DNA from 3 places in the Methylobacterium sp. 1030 genome. Region 1 is predicted to be linked to each of the others. Evidence: riboswitches for the same ligand, from Rfam matches in the RefSeq annotation. Region 1 holds a riboswitch; each other region holds the start of a gene.

Region 1 (4,190 bases):
CCGGCTATCGATGCCCACGCGCCCAAGGTCGGCCTGGAGAACCTCGGCAATCGCCCGCTGCTGAGCGTTTGTACCGACGAAATCAACCTCGACGGCAAGGCGGCGTCCGTCCTTCGCACGCACGCCGTCACGCCCAAGCGTCCAGCCGGCTGCATCGAGCATGCGGGAGGCCGCGGCCCGGTCGAAGCCGTAGGGCTTCAGCCCGACGTCGGCGTACGGCACGCGCGGCGCAAACAGGAAGTCCGCGCGCGGCTCGATCCCATCGAGTACCGTCCGGACCAGCGTGTCCTTGTCGACGGCGTGGTTGATGGCGAGGCGGACCGCCCGATCATCTGTCGGGAAGCGCGCGGAGTTCATCGCGAGCACCCGGGTCGCCAGCGGCGGCGAGACCGCTGAGGCGAAGTTCGGGGCCATGTCTCGAAGTCGGACGAAGGCTTCCGAAGGAATCTGTCCGCCCGCGCCGTAGACGAGGTCGATCTCCCCCGTCTGCAGGGCGATGACGCGGGTGTTAGGATCGGGGATGACCTTGACGACGAGCCGGTCGAAGATGGGTCTCGGGCCCCAGTAACCCGGGTTGCTCTCGAACGTGTCGGAGACGCCGAGCTGGGTGTCGACGAGCCGCCACGGCCCTGTGCCGACCGGCGCCCTGATGTTGACGGCCGTCGTACCGCCGGGGCCCATGGCCTTCGGAGACAGGAACCGGAAGGGCCGCGGCAGGGAAAGTTCGAGCAGTGTCGGGTAGTGCGGCGCCTTCAGGACGAGGCGGAACGCCAGAGGCCCAACAACTTCTGTGCGTTCGATCTGCTGGACGAGATCGAGCCACGCGTGCCGCGGGCGGTTGGCCAGGATCGCGTCGAAGTTCGCCTTGACCGCGGCCGCGTCGAAGGGAACCCCGTCGCTGAAGGTGACGCCGGGGCGCAAGACGAAATCGTAGGTCCGCCCGTCCTCAGAGATGTTCCACGAGGTCGCGAGCCAGGGCTCGACCGATCCATCATCGCGGTACTTTACCAGAGGCTCGTAGAGGCTCGCCTGCGCGAACATCTGGTTGGGCGCGTAGAGGTGCGGGTTCAGCGGTCCGACGTTCGAGGGCCACGAGTAGGTGAGTTGCCCGGCGGCTGTCTGGGGCGGTCCGAGGAAGCTCGCCGCCAACGCGGCGACGGCGAGGGTCGCCGACTTGGTCATGTATGGGTCGCGGTATGAGGATCGTTGCCGAACGTCATACACTGCCCAAGCTTGACCGTGAACCATTTCCTACAGGGTGTTCACCGCGACCGAGGATTGGACACCCTTCGCAGAGGTGTTCAGCACGCCCCACCTCAATCCTGTGATAGCCCGGCGGACGTTCGTCGCTTGGCGAGGGTGTGAATTCAAAACGGATCGGCGGAAATCCACCCTGCTCAGACATCGATTGACGCCTCAAAAGCCACACATCTGAACAATGTGCTTCCGTGCGTTGACGGATAGATGCACCGCAGCTTAGCTTGAGCGTGACGGTTCCCCTCGGGGATCAAAAGGGAACGCGGTGAGGTCACGCCCGTGAGGGCTCGACCGATGCCGCGGCTGCCCCCGCAACTGTAAGCGGCGAGTCCTTCATCACCACGTCACTGGGCGGCCTCGCCCGGGAAGACGATGAGAGGGCGACGACCCGCGAGCCAGGAGACCTGCCGTCAGCCGTGGTCACACGCGGAGCTTGCCGGGCGGGGTGTCCTGGGAGGTGTCGCGGCGTCGTGGTTCCTTGGAGGACGCGACCGCCGAGGCCTCGTTCGCGGTGACGTGCCACAGCCGTCCCCCGAGGCCGTCCCGTGTCCAGTCCCGTTTCCTCCGCGCTCCGGCGCACGCTGGCGTTGTCCTGCGCCGCATCCGCGCTGCTCGTCTCCATTCCCGCCCGCTCGCAGCAGGTCGCCGCGCCCTTCGCCGATGCTCAGGGAGGCGCGCAGGCCGCGGTCTCGCTGTCCGAGATCTCCGTGTCGGCCACCGGCGTGCCGACGCCGATTGCCAACACAGGATCGAGTGTCACCGTGCTCACCGACCGCCTGCTTCAGGAGCAGCAGCGCCGGACGGTGCCGGATGCTCTGCAGCAGGTGCCGGGCCTCAACGTCGTGCAGACCGGCGGCGCCGGCGGCCAGACCTCGGTCTTCATCCGCGGCACCAACTCGAACCACGTGAAGGTTCAGATTGACGGCATCGACGTCAACGACCCCTCGACCCCGAACCGCGCCTTCGACTTCAGCCAGTTGCAGACCTACGACCTCTCGCGGATCGAAGTGCTGCGCGGGCCCCAGAGCGGCCTCTACGGGGCCGACGCCATCGGCGGCGTCATCTCCGTCGTGACCAAGCGTGGCGAAGGGCCAACTCGGGCAATGGCGACGGTCGAAGGCGGCTCGTTCGGCACCTTCAACCAGTTCGGCAACGTCTCCGGCTCGGAGGGGATCTTCGACTACTCGGTGTCGGTCGGCCACATCCGGCAATCCGCCGTGCAGGTCACCCCGTTCGAGCTGCTGCCCCGCGGCGTACCGCTGCGGACCGCCTTCACCGACATCAAGACGGTCTCGACCAAGCTCGGGGCGCAACTCACCGACGAGTTCCGCCTCAACTACGTCCTGCGCTTCTCCGACAGCGCCTACCTCGACCAGGCCGACGGCGGCTTCCCGTACGTGCCGCTGCCGTACCGGAACCTCAACGACCAGCAGCAACTGATCATGAGGGGCGAGGCCGAGTGGACGCCGGTGCCGGGCTTCCACAACGTCTTCGGGGCGAACTACTCGAAGTTCGACCGGCTATTCGCCGGCCCGCTCGACCCGCTCGCGCCGCCGACACCCACCACCTACCTCGGCGAGCGGACCCGGTTCGATTACCGCGGCGACTGGCAGGTCTCACCCGGCAACCTCGTCCTGTTTGGGGCACAGCGCGAGGACGAGCGCTTCGAGACGACCGGCATCGACCGGTCCAACGGCAACTCCGCCGGCTTCGCCGAGCTTCAGACGACACCCTTCGCGGGCGCCGCGCTGGTCGCCAACATCCGCCACGACTCGAACGACCAGTTCGGCGGCGCGACCACCTTTCGGGTGGCGCCGAGCTACATCGTGCCCGCCACCGACACCCGCCTGAAGGGCAGCGTCGGGACCGGCTTCAAACCGCCGACCCTGAGCCAGCTCTACCAGGACTATCCGGGCTTCCGCTTCTTCGGGAACCCGAACCTACGGCCGGAGGAAAGCTTCGGGTTCGACGGCGGCTTCGAGCAGCCGCTGTTCGACGGGTTCATGACCGTGGGCGCGACCTACTATCAGACCGACTTCAAGAACCTGATCCAGACGGCCTACTACCCGACCTTCTCCACCAACGTGAACGTCGGTCAGGCGACTGCCTACGGCACCGAGAGCTTCGTCGCCCTGCGCTTCAACGAGTTCTGGAGCGGGCGGCTCGACTGGACCACCACGGTGACGAAGGACGAGATCGCCCACCAGGAGCTGCTGCGTCGGCCTCGCAACAAGGTCAGCGCCACCGCGATCTGGAACCTGATGCCGGGCCTGACCATAACCGGCACGCTCATCGTGCTGGGGTCGTTCGTGGACGGCAACCGGGACTTCTCCGTGCCTCGCCTGAAGGCCCCCGGCTTCACGCTAGTGAACCTGTCGGTCAACTACGCCTGGAGCGAGACCCTGACGGTATTCGGGCGGATCGATAACCTGTTCGACAAGCGCTACCAGAACCCGACTGGCTTCCAGGGCCCGGGGCTCGCTGTCTACGGCGGCGTCCGCGTGACGTCGTTCTGAGGTCGCCGATGCCGTCGCGCCTCGTAATCACCTTCGCGGCCATGATGTCCGCCGTACCCATCGGCGCGGCGGCGGCACCCGTGCGGGTGGTCTCGATGAACCTGTGCGCCGACGAGCTCGTCCTGCGGCTGGCCGACCGCGACCAGGTGCTGGCGGTCACCTACCTCGCACGCGACTCGCGCGGGTCGACGGTCGCGACCGAGGCGGTCGGGCTGCCGGTGACGCGGGGGCTCACCGAGGAGGTCGTGGCCTTGAAGCCCGATCTCGTCATCGCCGGTGCCTTCACCACCCGCACGACGGTGGGCATGCTCAAGCGCGTCGGCGCCCCCGTGCTCGAACTCGGCGTGCCGGCCGACCTCGACGGCGTCCGCGCACAGATCCGGCAGGTCGCGGCGGCGCTCGGCCATCCCGAACGGG
Region 2 (4,190 bases), on a different contig from region 1:
AAGTATTTCGGGTCGCCCACGATCGGGTGGCCGATATGGGCCGCGTGGGCGCGCAGCTGGTGCGTGCGGCCGGTGACCGGCTTGAACGACAGCCAGGACAGCTTCTGGGCCGCCTGATCGACCATCGCGTAGTAGGTCAGCGCGTGGCTCGCGCCCTCGTCGCCGTGCTTGGCGACCCGCATCCGCGCGTCGGCGTCGGTGGGCTCCTCCTTGGCGAGGTAGGTCGAGACGCGTCCCTGCCGGACCCGCGGCACGCCCGCGGTGAGCGCCCAGTAGATCTTCCGCGCCGCCCGGGACCGGAAGCTCTTGGCCAGCGTCGCGGCGGCGAGCCGGGTCTTGGCGATGATCAGGCACCCGGCCGTGTCCTTGTCCAGCCGGTGGACGAGGCGCGGCTTCTGGCCGTCCGGACCCGTGAGGGCGGCGAGCAGGCCGTCCACGTGCCGGACCGTCCCCGAACCGCCCTGGACCGCGAGGCCGAAGGGCTTGTTGAGGATCATCATGTCGGCATCCTCGTAGAGGATCAGCGACCGGATGAAGGCGGCGTCGTCCTGCTCGCGGGCGGCGCTGCGCGGCCGCTCGGTGGGCTGGTCGAGGCGCAGCGGCGGCACGCGCACGCTCATGCCCGGCTCCAGCCGGTCGTTCGGCTTGGCGCGCTTGCCGTCGACCCGCAACTCGCCCTTGCGGACGATGGTCTGCACGCGGGTGAAGGGCAGGAGCGGGAAGCGGGCGGTGAGGAAGCGGTCGATCCGCATCCCGGCCTCGTCCGGCTCGACGGTCAGGGTCTGCACGCCGGAGGCGAGGGTCGCGGAGGCGGCGGCGCGCTGCTCGCGCCGGGTCGGACCGGGCGCGGGGGCAGAGGCGGTGGCGAGGGCCGGGGAGGGGGCCGCCGAGCGCTTGGCCGGCGGCCGGCCGCCGGGCTTGCCCGCCGCGGCGTCGCGCGGTGCGGCGGCGTCGCGGCGCGGCTTCGGCGGCCGGGCCGGCGCCGGGGCCGCAGCGGCCTGCGCGCCCCAGGGATCGCGGGTGCCGGCATCCTCGCCGCGGTTGCGGGCCGCGCGCTCGGCGGCGTCGCGGGCGCTGGTGCGCGGGCCCGTGCGGGCGCGGCCGTCGGCCTGGGCCTTGCCGCCCCTGAACTTGCTGGCGCTGGACTTGCCGGCCTGAGGCTTGCGCCCCGTCGGCCCGCCGCTTCTGGGAGGTCGTATCGTCATGCTTCCGCCGGCACCCGTCTCCGCGTCGGACGGAGCGTCCGGGCGCATGGGCCGCGGCGTCGCGGACGTCCGGACCGATGGGATTGCCCGGCTGTAGCATCGCCCGCGCCGAGCGGCAAAGGCGGTGGGCCGGCCCGGTCCGTCAGAGCTCCGCGCGCCACGCGTCGCGGAGGCGGGCCTTCAGGCCGGCGGGGAAGAGGTCGGGACCGCCCGGCACGTCGAGCCCGTCCAGATCGCACCACCGCGCCACGCAGGCGGTGCCGGAATCCTCGTGGAAGACGAAGCGCTCCTGCCCGTCGAACCGCCCCGGCGGCAGGGCGACGGGGAACAGGAACAGCACCTCGTGCCCGACCTGCCCCTCGTGCGTGAAGATGTTCTCCATGACGCGGGGGCCGCCGAGCACCGAGACGGTGACGCCGAGCTCCTCCCGGAACTCCCGGATCAGGGCGTCCTCGACCCGCTCGCCGAACGCGACGCTGCCGCCGAGCGGCCGGACGCCTTTCAGCCGCCCGTCATCCGCGCGGACCTCGGCCACGAGCAGGCTGTTGCCGCGCCGGGGCAGACCCAGTGCCTTCACGCGAATCTCCGCAGGGGGCCGCCAGACCGTCATCCCGCAGGGGCTAGCCCGTCGTCGGCGAGGCCGCAACGGACCGGCGCACAGCGCGCCGATCCACGGCAACAACCGGACACACGGTTGACGCCCGCCCCCGCTACGGCCAAGCTGTGTTCGACGGTTCCCCTCGGGGATCAAAAGGGAACGCGGTGAGGGGTTCGCCCCGAAGCCGCGGCTGCCCCCGCAACTGTAAGCGGCGAGCCCTTCACCACCACGTCACTGGGTCACCCCGGGAAGACGGTGCGAGGGCGGCGACCCGCGAGCCAGGAGACCTGCCGTCAGCCGTGGTCACACGCGAAACGCGCCGGGCGGGGTGTCCTGGCGGGTGTCGAGGCGCCGCCAGTCCCGAGGGGAGGCGGCCGCCGAGGCCTCGTTCGCGGTGACGTGCCACAGCAAGCGCGCCCGCGACGCCGTTCCCCATGCCCGTCTCCGCCGTCCCGAACCCCTCGAGCCCTGTCGCAGGACGCCGTCGCGCGCCCGCACGGGCAGAGGCTACCGGACAGCGAGCGCATTGTAATGTTATTACAATGCTTGTAGGACGCGGGGGCCGGCGCGCGCCGCGCACGGACCGCTTTCCCCATGTCTCCATCGACCCATCGCTCCTGCCTCGGCGGGCGGGCCCCGCTCTGCGGCGTTCTCCTCGCGCTCCTCGCCAGTCCGGCCGCCGCACAGGAGGTGGTCACGCTGGATGAGCTGTCGGTCGCGGGCGCGGGCGGCGACCCGAGCCGCCTCCCGCCGAACGGGCTCAACCTGCGCACGCCTGACCGGACCGCGAGCCGCCTCGGCCTGACGCCGCTGGAGACGCCGGCCAGCCTCGACATCGTGTCGGGCGAGACCGCGCGGCTGCGCGGCCAGGACACGATCGCCGAGGCCGTGACCCAGGACGCGACCGGCATCACCACCATCGCGGCGCCCGGCAACGGCAACGGCGCGTTCACGTCCCGCGGCTTCGCCGGCCCGAACTCGATCCAGCAGCTCTACGACGGCACGCGCTTCTACGTCGGCGCCAACACCGTGACCTTCCCGTTCGACACGTGGAACGTCGAGCGGATCGAGGTGCTGCGCGGGCCGTCCTCGGTGCTCTACGGCGACGGCGCCATCGGCGGCGTCATCAACGTGGTGCCCAAGAAGCCGGTCTTCGTGCCGATCAACGCCGCCCGCGCGGTGATCGGCACCGACGGGGTCGCGCGGCTCGCCCTCGATTCCGGCGGCCCGCTGGGCCAGGCTGAGTACGGCGACACCTTCGCGTACCGCCTCAACGTCAGCGGCAACCGCGCCGACGGCTGGATGCGGCCGGAGGGCGATTTCCGCAACCTCGCGGTCTCCGCCGCCCTGCTGTTCCGGCCGAGCGCCGACCTCGCCTTCACCCTGAGCCACGATCTCGGCTACCAGGAGCCCGCCCGCTACTGGGGCACGCCGCTGGTCGAGGGACGGATCCCGGATCTCATCCGGTTCAACAACTACAACGTCCGCGACGCGAAGATCACGTGGGCCGACAACTGGACCCAGCTCAAGACCGAGTGGTCCCCCTCGGCCGACATCACGATCCGCAACACCGCCTACCGGCTGACCAGCCGGCGCCACTGGCTCGACGTCGAGCAGTACAGCTACAACCGCGGCACCGGGCTCGTGGACCGGGGCGACTACCTGGAGATCTACCACAGCCAGGAGCAGGTCGGAGACCGCCTCGACGCGACGTTCCGGGGCAGCCTGTTCGGGCTGCCGAACCAGTTCGTGGCCGGCTTCGACGTGAACCACATCGACTTCCGCCACACCAACAACTTCTACTTCGACCAGACCACGAGCGTGCCGCTCACCGGCTACGATCCGGGCCTGTTCCCGCAGAACGGCCGGGCGCGCCCGGCCTACGCGACGCAGACGAGCCAGGCCTCGGTCTTCGCCGAGGACCGGGTGATCCTGTCGGACAAGCTCTCGTTCCTCACCGGCGTGCGCCTCGACGTGCCGACGCTGAACCGCGAGGACCTGCAGACGGGATCGCGGTTCGAGAAGACCTATCGGGCGCTCGGCTACCGGTTCGGCCTCGTCTACAACCCGACGCCGGACAGCGCGCTCTACGCCCAGTACAGCTTCGCCACCGACCCGGTGAACAGCCTGATCACGCTGTCGCAGTCGCTGGCCGGCTTCAAGCTCGCGACCGGCGATCAGGTCGAGATCGGCGCCAAGGGTCTGGCCTTCGACGGCGCCCTCGAATGGACCGTCGCGGGCTACCGGATCGTCAAGGACAACCTGATCTCGGCGATCCCCGGCCAGCCGACGCTGTCCACGCAGGTGGGGAGCCAGTCCTCGCAGGGCTTCGAGCTGGCGCTCGGCTGGCGCTTCGCGCCGGGCTGGCGGCTCGACGGCAACCTCGC
Region 3 (4,190 bases), on a different contig from region 1:
TGGTCCGAGAGGTGGCAGATCCCCGGCCCGAACGTCCCCAGCCCGAAGACGAGGTAGCGGCCGTTCACCAGCGCCGCGACGTCGGAGATCAGCGACTCGCTCTGGATCTCCACCGGCAATCCGCGCCGCTCCGCGTACGCCTCCACCTCGGCGATGACCGGGTTCAGCCTGTTCTCGAAGACGAGCTTGACCGAGCGGATCCGGCCCTCGGCCAGGAGCCGGTCGATGACCATCCGGTAGAACGCGAAGGGCGGCTGCGGGTAGTGCGGATCGACCCAGGTGCTGAAGATGTCGCCCGACCGGATGTGGATCAGGAGCTGGTCGTCGGGCTTCACCGGGAAGTTCTTCGGCAGACCGTTGAACAGCGGCCGGATCACGCTCTGCACGATCGCGCGCGAATCCGCCGGTCCCCGCAGCGCGGTCACGCGCTCGAACTGCGTCGGGTCGAAATACAGGCCCGACAAAAAGTAGCCGTCCGCCGGCAGCGGCTCGTCCGGCGGGATGAAGGTGATGCCGTCGCAGGTCAGCCGCTCGGTCAGGAAGATCACCTTGCTGCGGTCGACCTTGGGCACCTTGATGTATTTCAGGTTGAGCGACTTCGCGATGGTCACCGCGATGATGTACTGGACGAGGCAGTTGCCGAAGGCGCCGTTCTCGAACAGCGACAGGCCGACCAGGGCATGGCTGGCGCGGTCGGGCGCCGACTGGAGCGCGTAGGTGACGTAGACGTTGGCGCCGGGCTTCTCGTTCAGGAGCGTCACGTCGAGGCCGAGCATCGCCCGCAGCGCGATCAGGTCGACCGCGGCCTCGTCGGCGCGGATGCCGATGCCGGCGATCCGGGCCGGTTCGGGCGCGGCGATCCGGACCGCGCGCGCCCAGGCCCGCTCGTCGGGGACGATCGCGGCGACGAGGGCGTCCGGGGTCGCGGTCCAGACGGCGAGGTCCGGCTCGGCCCACGTCACGCCGTCCTGCGAGACCGCCACCGCGACGTCGCCGGGCTCCGCGGGAACCGCCCCCTCCCCCGGCCGCAGGGCGACGGAATGGATCGGGAAGCGGCCGCCGAGGTCGACCTCGAGCCACGTCGTTCCCGTGCCCACATCGGAGACGATCCGCGGCTCACGGCCTGCCGCGAGATCGACGAGAACCGGGGTCGGATCGTCTGTCGGGGCCATCGGGTCTCCGGGAGTTCAGCGCCCGCGCCGGGGCCGGGCGGGTATCGGGTGCGGCGGTGCCCGCTCCGGGGCGCGGCCGTCAAGCCCGCCCCGATCGCGGGGCGGGCGCGGGAAACGGCCGCGATCCGGCGCCGCTCCGTTGTGTCCCGGCGGTCATGCGTCTACAACGGCCGGGCGACGGTGCCCCGGAGACGGGGTGAAAAGGGAATGCGGTGAGGGGTTTGAAGCCCCGATTCCGCGGCTGCCCCCGCAACTGTGAGCGGCGAGCGCCCGCCAAGCGCCACCGGAGCGATCCGGGAAGGCGGTGGGCGCGCCGAGCCGCGAGCCAGGAGACCTGCCGTCGCGACAGGATCCCGCAATGCCGCCGGTGGGGCGGCTGGAGACGCTTCTGATGACGACGCAAACCCTCGCCCCCATCGCCGCCGGCACCCGCGCGTCGGAGCGCCCGATCGCCGTCGCACTCGCGGCCGTGCTGGGCCTCGGCCTGCTGTTCATGGCGGGCTTCTCGCCGGCGATCGCGCTCCACAACGCGGCGCACGATTTCCGGCACACCCAGAACTTCCCCTGCCACTGACGTCCCCGGACCAGGGATGATCATCCGGCTCCTGTCGGCGGCCCTCGCCGCCGGCTTCTTCGCGGCTGCCATCGTGACGGGCCTCGAACTCACGCTGACCTCGCCGCTGATCGTCGCGGCCGAGCGCTACGAGCAGCAGGAGGCGCCGAACCGGGCTGCCAAGGCGCTCCCGATCAAGGCGTTCCCGATCGTGCTCGCCCATGCCGGGCACGACCACGCCGCGCCCGACGCCGCGCCGGAATGGCAGCCCGCGCCCGGCCTGCCGCGGATGGCCTTCACCGGGCTCGCGACCCTCGTGGGCGGCGTCGGCTACGCGCTGCTGCTCGGCGCGGTGATGCTCGCCTGCAGCCGCGAACCCACGCCGCAGGTCGGCCTCGCCTTCGCGGTGGCCGCCTTCGCCAGCGTCGCGCTCGCGCCGGGTCTCGGCCTGCCGCCGGAACTGCCCGGCAGCGCGGCGGCCCCGCTCGCGACGCGGCAGGCGTGGTGGGTGATGACCGCCGCGGCGACCGGGATGGGGCTCTACCTGATCACGATACGCCGCGCGCTGATCACGATCCTCGGGGGGCTCGTCCTGATCATCGCGCCGCACGTCGTCGGTGCCCCGCAGGCGCCCGAGGCCGCGTCCGAACTTCCGGCCGCGCTCGCCGCGCAATTCGCCGCGCGGTCGCTCGCCATCAGCTTCGTGTTCTGGATCCTGATCGGGCTGGGGCTCGGCTGGGCGTGGCAGGCCTTCGCCCGCGGCGCGGATCGGGGAGCGGCCCGTGCCTGAGACCGTTCTCTACGTCTGCACCACCTGCCGCCGGCCGGACGACGACCCCGACGGGCCCCGCGCCGGGGCCCGCCTGCTGGAGGCGCTTCGAGCGCGGAGCGGCCCCACGCCGGACCTGCGGGTCGAGGCGGTGGAGTGCCTTTCGGTCTGCAAGCGGCCCTGCACCGTGGCGGTCGCCGCGGCCGACCGCTGGACCTACGTCTACGGCGACATGGATCCGGCCGCCTCGGCCGAGATCATCCTCGGCGGGCTCGCGGCCTACGCGGCGACCCCGGACGGCATCGTGCCCTGGCGCGAGCGTCCGGAGGCGTTCCGCAAGGGCGTGATCGCCCGCATTCCCCCTTTCCCAGAACCCCGCCCGGTCCCCGCCGGCACCCTGGAGCCCGCGGAATGACCCTCGTGAACAAGATCCCCTGCACCATCGTCACCGGATTCCTCGGGGCCGGCAAGACGACCCTCGTCCGCCACGTGGTCGAGAACGCCAAGGGGCGCCGCCTCGCGATCCTGGTGAACGAGTTCGGTGATATCGGCTTCGACAAGTCCTTCCTGGCCGCCTGCGGCGTCGAGGGCTGCACCGAGGACGCCATCGTCGAGCTGCCGAACGGCTGCATCTGCTGCACGGTCGCGGACGATTTCGTGCCGGCGCTGGAGACCCTTCTCGGCCGCGCCGAGCCGCCGGAGCACATCCTGATCGAGACCTCCGGCCTCGCCCTGCCGAAGCCGCTGGTCCAGGCGTTCCAGTGGCCGGCGATCCGCTCGCGGGTGACCGTCGACGGAGTGGTCGCGGTGGTCGACGGCCCGGCGGTGGCCTCGGGCGCCTTCGCGGAGGATCCGGAGGCCCTCGCGGCCCAGCGCGCCGCCGACCAGTCGGTCGACCACGACAACCCCCTGGAGGAGGTGTTCGAGGACCAGCTCCTCTGCGCCGACCTCGTGGTCGTCAACAAGGCCGACCTGATCGACGCCGCGACGCGGGCGCGGGTCCGCGCCGAGGTCGAGGGGCACCTGCCCCGCGCCGTGAAGGTGGTCGAGACCGAGAACGGCGCCATCGACCCGCGGGTGCTGCTCGGTCTCGGCGCGGCCGCCGAGGACGACCTCGACGCCCGCCCCTCGCATCACGGCGAGGGCGAGGACCACGACCACGACGATTTCGAGACCGTCGCGCTTCCGGTGCGCCCGGCGGTGACCGCGGGGGATCTCGCGGCCCGGGTCGAGGCGGCGGCCGAGGCCGCCGGCGTCCTGCGCATCAAGGGCTTCGCCGAGGTCGCGGGCAAGCCGATGCGCCTCGTGGTGCAGGGTGTCGGCCGACGCGTGACCCATCATTTCGACCGCCCCTGGCGGGCCGGGGAAGCCCGCGACGGGACGCTGGTGGTGATCGGCCTCAAGGGCTTCGACAAGGACGCCGTCGCGGCGGCCCTCGCGGGATGAGGCCGGTCGCGCACGCCCGCCCGGACTCGCTCTAGGGGTCGCCGCGGTGCACCTCGTGCGCATCGATTCCGTCTCCCTCGACGAGGGCGAGGCGGCCGTGGATCTCGGGCAGGAGCCCGGCGACCTCGTGGTGCTGTCCTTCACCGACAGCGACCTCGCGTCGGTCGGGCAGGCCCACGCCGCGGAGCCCGGCCTGCCGAGCCTGCGGCTCGCGAAGCTCGCCAGGCTGCGGCACCCGCTCTCGGTTGAC

What was found. Region 1 has a riboswitch for cobalamin ahead of ABIC30_RS06265 (TonB-dependent receptor plug domain-containing protein). Riboswitches for the same ligand answer to the same signal wherever they lie in the genome.
Region 2: another riboswitch for cobalamin. It lies ahead of ABIC30_RS17815 (TonB-dependent receptor); the one in region 1 lies ahead of ABIC30_RS06265 (TonB-dependent receptor plug domain-containing protein).
Region 3: another riboswitch for cobalamin. It lies ahead of ABIC30_RS16770 (CbtB domain-containing protein); the one in region 1 lies ahead of ABIC30_RS06265 (TonB-dependent receptor plug domain-containing protein).

What each region holds. Positions count from the first base shown of each region.
Region 1 covers NZ_JBEPKM010000003.1:368,485-372,674, forward strand. Annotated here, with positions in the region: gene nikA (nickel ABC transporter substrate-binding protein) at 1-1,182, opposite strand, end outside; cobalamin riboswitch at 1,475-1,683, shown strand; gene ABIC30_RS06265 (TonB-dependent receptor plug domain-containing protein) at 1,803-3,773, shown strand; gene ABIC30_RS06270 (ABC transporter substrate-binding protein) at 3,782-4,190, shown strand, end outside.
Region 2 covers NZ_JBEPKM010000011.1:172,625-176,814, forward strand. Annotated here, with positions in the region: gene ABIC30_RS17805 (RluA family pseudouridine synthase) at 1-1,205, opposite strand, end outside; gene ABIC30_RS17810 (NUDIX hydrolase) at 1,348-1,782, opposite strand; cobalamin riboswitch at 1,920-2,112, shown strand; gene ABIC30_RS17815 (TonB-dependent receptor) at 2,398-4,190, shown strand, end outside.
Region 3 covers NZ_JBEPKM010000010.1:252,606-256,795, forward strand. Annotated here, with positions in the region: gene ABIC30_RS16765 (discoidin domain-containing protein) at 1-1,172, opposite strand, end outside; cobalamin riboswitch at 1,334-1,528, shown strand; gene ABIC30_RS16770 (CbtB domain-containing protein) at 1,564-1,746, shown strand; gene ABIC30_RS16775 (CbtA family protein) at 1,763-2,515, shown strand; gene ABIC30_RS16780 (DUF1636 domain-containing protein) at 2,508-2,909, shown strand; gene cobW (cobalamin biosynthesis protein CobW) at 2,906-3,940, shown strand; gene cobN (cobaltochelatase subunit CobN) at 3,987-4,190, shown strand, end outside.